DNA from 2 places in the Nocardia sp. NPDC023733 genome. Region 1 is predicted to be linked to the other one. Evidence: riboswitches for the same ligand, from Rfam matches in the RefSeq annotation. Region 1 holds a riboswitch; the other holds the start of a gene.

Region 1 (3,193 bases):
GCCCCGGTCGCCGGATCCTGATCGGTGAGCGAGTCCACGATCTGCCGGGTCACGTAGATGGTCTGATTGCTCCCGGCCTGGGCGGGATCCGAGCACGACGGTGCCTGCGAGAGCCCGTAGCGCAGGGTGCCACCGGGTTGTGGGGGACCGGCTTGTCCGCCGCCGACGGTGTCACCGCCGCCGCAGGCGACCACCGTCGTGGTGGCGGCGAGAACACCGGCGAACGCGGCGATGCGATGTCGAATCACGAAACAACTCCAGCGAATTCACGGCCTGCGGCCAGGGGACGGCTCGGGATGCGGTGGCGCAACTCCGGCGCCACCTCGGCCTGGAACAGTTCGAGACTGTCCAGATAGTCGGACTCGGCTCGGCCCTCACGATCGGCGGACAGGTGGATCACCTCGTGCCCGAACTGCTCGTGGTACCGGCCGACCTTGTCGATCACCTGTTCCGGGCTGCCCACCAGGGCGGAGGAACGGGCGACGAAATCCTCGACGGTCTCGAAGACCACCGGATTGCCCACCTGCCGCTGCAACGCGGTCCGCGCCTCGTAGAGCGGGCGATATACCTCGACGGCCTCCTGGGACGTCCGCGCCACGTGCAGACCGGCCGTGCCCGCGCCGACCAGGGCGTCGGCGGGGTCGCGACCGTAGTCCACCCAGCGCTGCCGGTAGTGGTGGATCAGTTCGGCGTACGGCTCGATCGGGTGCGTGACGTTCGCCGAGAACACCGGGTCACCGTGACGCGCGGCCAGTTCCACCGATTCCCGGCTCGTCGCGCTGCCGTGCCAGATCCGCAACTTCGGCTGCAAGGGGCGCGGCAATGCTCGTGCGTCGGTGAGCGGCGGCCGGAAACGGCCCGACCACGTCACTTCGTCGCGGTTCCACAGTGCTCGCAGCAGTTCGTATCCTTCGCGGTTGCGGTCCCACTGGTCCTCGGTCGTCACGTGGTAGAGCTGCGCCTGGGCGGTGCCGTTGCCCTTGCCGATGATCAGTTCGAGCCGCCCGTCGGACAGGTTGTCGAGCGTGGCGTAGTCCTCGAAGGCGCGCACCGGGTCGAGCAGGCTCAAGGTGGTGACTGCGGTGAACAGGGTGATCCGCGAGGTGACCGCCGCCAAATGGCTGAGCACCACCGGGGGAGCGGCGGACAGGAATGGGTCTTCGTGCCGTTCGCCGACCGCGAACCCGTCGAAGCCCAATTCCTCGGCGCGCCTGGCTTGTTCGACAACCTCACGGAAACGATCACGGGTGCTCGGCACAACGCCGGTCACCGGATCGGGAACCCGGGTGATCAGCGTCATGAGCAGGAATTTCATCGATCTCCTCCATCGAACCCGGCAGAAGCACCCACACCCGGACAGACGGGCGGGTTGCTGCGACGTCGTAGAGCCAGGTCTCTCAGTCGCTCTGGATGGTGTGCCCGCTGCCGAAGCGTCGAGCCGGATCAGCATGTGGCACAGCTGTGATGGCGCACAACGGTAGAAATCAGCGTGAGCGCAGCGGTTGGAATCGGGTGCTGGTGCGGGCACAATCGCCGACGTCGGGCCCGGTCGACCCACCCCTGGCCCCCGCTGTGGCGGTACGCGACGCGCCGAATACTCGGTCACTTCACCTGCGGTGATTCACCGGGTTTCGGGAGTAATCTCGGCCTTCTCAGCGTCGATGAGGAGTTCGCCGTGACTGTTGCGCGTCGTCTGACCACACTGACCTCGCTGACGGCCTGCGCCGCCGCCGTGCTGCTGGCCGCCCCCGTCGCCGCCGATCCACCGGTGCGGCCGGCCGTCACCCGCGACGCCCCGGCCACACCCACCGCCGGCCCCGGAGATCTCCTCGCCGCCTACCAGACGGTCGTCGAAACCCTCGAGGCCCTCGGCATCCAGCCATTCCTGTACCCGACGGTCGCCGCGAACTGTTCCGGCGACGGTTTCGGCCTGGTCCCGGCCGTCGCGGGTGCGGTTCCCGGCCCGTGGCCGACGAACACCCTCCCGATCCCCGGACTCGACCTCACGGCCGTGAAGTCAGGCCAGACGCTGTTCACGTTCCTCCCGTACGGCCTGGAACCGGACACGGCCGCCACCAAGACTTCCGGTATGCAGGTGGCCTGGCTCAACCTCAGCACCGGCCGGGGCGGGATGGCCTCGATGGGGACGATCGCCGACATCGTCCGGGCGATGGTGCCGCCCGAGGTTCCCGCCGAACTCCGGCCGCTCGCCGAGAACGTCATCCGCGATTTCCTGCGCACCGCCATCCCCGTCGGTGGTGTGCGCGCCGTCCCTGTCGACACCGGGAAGGGCACTGTCCTCGCCGCCGTCTTCGGTACCACCGACAACGCGGGCCGCTCGTGCTTCTTCTTCCCGACCGTCGGGATCACCGAGGTCGCCTGATCCGGTTTCGGCGAGGGCGCACCGTTCGGCAGCGCACGGCTTTGCCGTTGTCCGGTGGCCGCACCGAGCGGGGTGGAATACCTGGGCCGCGCGGGTCAGCCGTGACGAGCGAGCGGTGTTTCCGGTGCGACAAGGGGACGCTGCTTCCAGCGCAGCCGCCCGGTGCGATGCAGGCGGTGCGAGCGGGCCCACAGGGTGAGGTAGTAGCCGACGGAAACCGGATGGGCCAGTGCCGAGCCGAGGTCGGCGCCGGTGGGTGGGCGCCGGGTTTCGACGGCTCGGGCCATGAGCCGACCGGTGACGGCGGCGAGGTAGCCGAGCAGACCAGCCCGGCGCACCCGGCCACGACCGACGAGAACCGCCAGCGGCGGAACCCAATAGGCAAGGGCGGCAAGGACACCGATGGCCGCGCCGGTGTCGACCCGGCCGCCGTAGGCCGACCACAACCAGCGGGTGTAGCCGCCGGCGAGGTCGTCGGCGCCGGTGTACATGCGGGTGCGGGCGGCGGGCCCGGCGGTGACGAGCGCGGTCCGATGACCCGCCCGCCGCAGCGCCCGCGCGAGATCGAGATCCTCGGTGGCGCTGGCCGCCACACCGGCGTGACCCCCACCCTCCCGGTACGCCGCGGCGTCGACGGCGAGGAACTGCCCGCACGCCACCGCCGTCGACGGCCGCAAGCTGTGATTGGCCGGACCCACCGGAAGCGTCGACGCCCACGACCAGGCCAGCAGCGGCTGAACCAGCTGCTCGGCGACCGAACCCGAATCCTGGGTCGGCCACGCCGACACCAAACCCGCGCCGCGCTTGCGC
Region 2 (3,193 bases), on a different contig from region 1:
GCTCGAGGGTGTTGGCGACCATGTCGACCTGCTTGGAGTTGCGGCGCGCGGCCTCGGAACCCTCGTCGTAGTCGATGTCCTCGGGGTCGACGATCACCTCGATGGTGGGCGAGTGGTCGAGTTCACGCAGCTCGAGGGGGGTGAACTTGGCCTGCGCGGGACCGCGACGCCCGAAGACGTGCACCTCCACGGCCTTGTTCTCCTTGAGTCCCTTGTAGACGTTCGGCGGGATCTCGGTGGGCAGCAGCTCGTCGCCGGTCTTGGCGAGCACGCGCGCCACGTCGAGGGCCACGTTGCCGACACCGAGCACGGCGACCTTCTCGGCATCCAGCGGCCACGAACGCGGCACGTCGGGGTGCCCGTCGTACCAGGAGACGAAGTCGGCGGCACCGTAGGAACCGTCGAGATCGATGCCGGGGATCGGCAGCGCGCGGTCGGCGTTGGCGCCGGTGGAGAAGATCACCGCGTCGTAGAACTGACGCAGGTCGTCGAGGGTGATGTCGGTGCCGTAGTCGATGTTGCCGAGCAGGCGCACCTGATCCTTGTCGAGCACCTTGTGCAGGGCGGTGATGATGCCCTTGATGCGCGGGTGGTCGGGCGCCACGCCGTAGCGGATGAGACCGAAGGGCGCGGGCATGCGCTCGTAGAGGTCGATGCTGACCTCGGCATCGGACTTCATCAAGGCGTCGGCGGCGTAGATACCGGCCGGTCCCGCACCCACGATCGCGATGCGAAGCGGGCGAGTCGCTGTCTGTTCGGTCATTGTCTACGCGCACCCTTTGGTCGAGAAACGATGTGACGGCGTCAACTTAGCTTAGGCTAAGTCGCGATCCGGCTGTTGGCAGCTGCCGTCCTCATCGGCGGCAGGCCGTAATCAACGCGATTCTAGCTGCGGTGTTGCGGCTACCCGGCGCGCGGTGTAGCTGTCCGCCCCGGGTCTGTCAGGATTACAACATGAACGAGGAGCAAACTGGCTCGGACGATCAGCCCATCGAGGTCGATCAGACCGACAAGCGGTCCATCGTCCCGTTCGTCGCGGCCGCGGTGATCGCGGTGGTCGTGCTCATCAGCATCGTCGTCGGCGGGCTCCTCGCGCCCGCTGAGAAAAATGTCACAGAGGCCGATCGGCTCGCGGCCGCCGTCACCAATTATATCGACGCGCGCTCGCGCACCGATCAGCGTCCGCCGCCCGGGGTGGCCTGCCCCGGTTTCGACGAGGCGAAATCGGGCCTCACCGAACGGCTCGGCGGCCCGGAATCAGCGGCGACGATCGACAAGAAGGGCTTTGCCAACGCCACCGTGAACGGCAACCGGGCCAAGATCGACGCCACGGTTTCGGTGGGCGGGCAGTCGACGTCGAGCACGTGGAATCTCACCCGGGCCGACGGCGCCTGGCTGGTGTGCACCCCCTGAGGGGTTTGACACGGTGACCAGTGCCGGGGCAATCTCAGATCGCAAGGTCATGAGTACCAGCGCCAAGCCCCGGCTCGCTGGTCGGCAACCCTCCTCCGCGGTGGGGTGCTCCGGGTGACGACCTGGCCGTGTGCTGGACTCCCCGCCACGGCAAGAGCGGATTCACGCAGGAGGATCGACATGAGTTACGCCGGCGACATCACCCCTGAGAAGGCGTGGGAGATTCTGACCGAGCATCCCGACGCGGTGCTGGTCGACGTGCGCACCGAAGGCGAGTGGGCCCACATCGGCATCCCCGACACCAGCTCCATCGAGCGCCCCGCGCACTTCATCGAATGGGTCGACGGCACCGGCGCGCGCAACCCGCGCTTCGGTGAGCAGCTCGAACAGGTCCTCGCCGACCGCCCGGCCGATGCCCCTGTGGTGTTCCTCTGTCGCTCGGGTCAGCGCTCGGCGCATGCGGCGACGGTGGCGACCGCGGCGGGGATCACCCCCTCCTACAACGTGCTCGACGGTTTCGAGGGCGGCCTCGACGCGTTCGGGCAGCGCGGCAGCACCGGCTGGCGCGCCGTCGGCCTGCCGTGGCGCCAGGCATAAGGAGACTCGCATGATCACCGGTGGTTCCTTCGACAAGCCGCTGCCGGAAGGGGTCGGCCCCGCCACCCTCGGCGTGCGCGGTGGCCTGCGCCGTTCCGGATTCGACGAGACGTCCGAGGCGCTGTATCTGACTTCCGGCTTCGTCTACGAGAACGCCGAGGCCGCCGAGGCCGCGTTCACCGGCGATGTCGAGCACTTCGTCTACTCCCGCTTCGGCAACCCGACGGTCGCCATGTTCGAGGAGCGCATCCGCCTGCTCGACGGCGCCGAGGCCGCGTTCGCGACCGCCTCGGGCATGTCGGCGGTCTTCACCGCGCTGGGCGCGCTGCTGAAGGCGGGTGACCGGCTCGTCGCCGCGCGCAGCCTGTTCGGCTCCTGCTTCGTGGTGTGCAACGAGATCCTGCCGCGCTGGGGCATCGAGACCGTCTTCGTCGACGGCGACGACCTCGACCAGTGGGAACAGGCCCTGTCGGTACCCACCCAGGCCGTGTTCTTCGAAACCCCGGCCAACCCGATGCAAACCCTGGTCGACGTGCGCAAGGTCACCGAACTGGCCCACGCCGCGGGCGCGAAAGTGGTGCTGGACAACGTCTTCGCCACCCCGCTGCTGCAGCGGGGGTTCGAACTCGGCGCCGACGTGGTCGTCTACTCCGGCACCAAGCACATCGACGGCCAGGGCCGCGTACTCGGCGGCGCCATCCTCGGCGCCAAGGACTACATCGATGGTCCGGTGAAAACCCTTATGCGCCATACCGGTCCGGCTCTGAGCCCCTTCAACGCCTGGACCTTGCTCAAGGGCTTGGAGACGATGCCGCTGCGCGTGCGTCAATCCACCGAATCGGCGCTGAAGGTCGCCGAATTCCTGGAGACGAACAAGTCGGTCGAATGGGTGAAATACCCGTTCCTGCAGTCACATCCGCAACACGCCTTGGCGCAGGAGCAGATGTCGGGCGGCGGCACCGTCGTCACTTTCGCCCTGCACGGCGACGACGGCAAGAAGCGCGCCTTCGAGGTACTCAACCGTCTGCGCATCATCGACATCTCCAACAACCTCGGCGACGCCAAGACGATGATCACCCACCCGGCCACGACCACTCACCGGGCCATGGGTCCGGATGGCCGCGCCTCGATCGGCCTGTCCGACGGCGTGGTCCGCATCTCGGTCGGCCTGGAAGACATCGAA

The links. Region 1 has a riboswitch for S-adenosylmethionine ahead of AB0F86_RS25300 (LLM class flavin-dependent oxidoreductase). Riboswitches for the same ligand answer to the same signal wherever they lie in the genome.
Region 2: another riboswitch for S-adenosylmethionine. It lies ahead of AB0F86_RS20005 (rhodanese-like domain-containing protein); the one in region 1 lies ahead of AB0F86_RS25300 (LLM class flavin-dependent oxidoreductase).

The regions. Positions count from the first base shown of each region.
Region 1 is NZ_JBFAAN010000008.1:87,542-90,734, reverse strand. It holds gene AB0F86_RS25305 (ABC transporter substrate-binding protein) at 1-194, opposite strand, end outside; gene AB0F86_RS25300 (LLM class flavin-dependent oxidoreductase) at 245-1,315, opposite strand; SAM riboswitch class I at 1,322-1,417, opposite strand; gene AB0F86_RS25295 (hypothetical protein) at 1,676-2,383, shown strand; gene AB0F86_RS25290 (glycosyltransferase) at 2,479-3,193, opposite strand, start outside.
Region 2 is NZ_JBFAAN010000004.1:326,567-329,759, reverse strand. It holds gene AB0F86_RS20015 (FAD-dependent oxidoreductase) at 1-763, opposite strand, end outside; gene AB0F86_RS20010 (hypothetical protein) at 955-1,413, shown strand; SAM riboswitch class IV at 1,459-1,576, shown strand; gene AB0F86_RS20005 (rhodanese-like domain-containing protein) at 1,594-2,010, shown strand; gene AB0F86_RS20000 (O-succinylhomoserine sulfhydrylase) at 2,021-3,193, shown strand, end outside.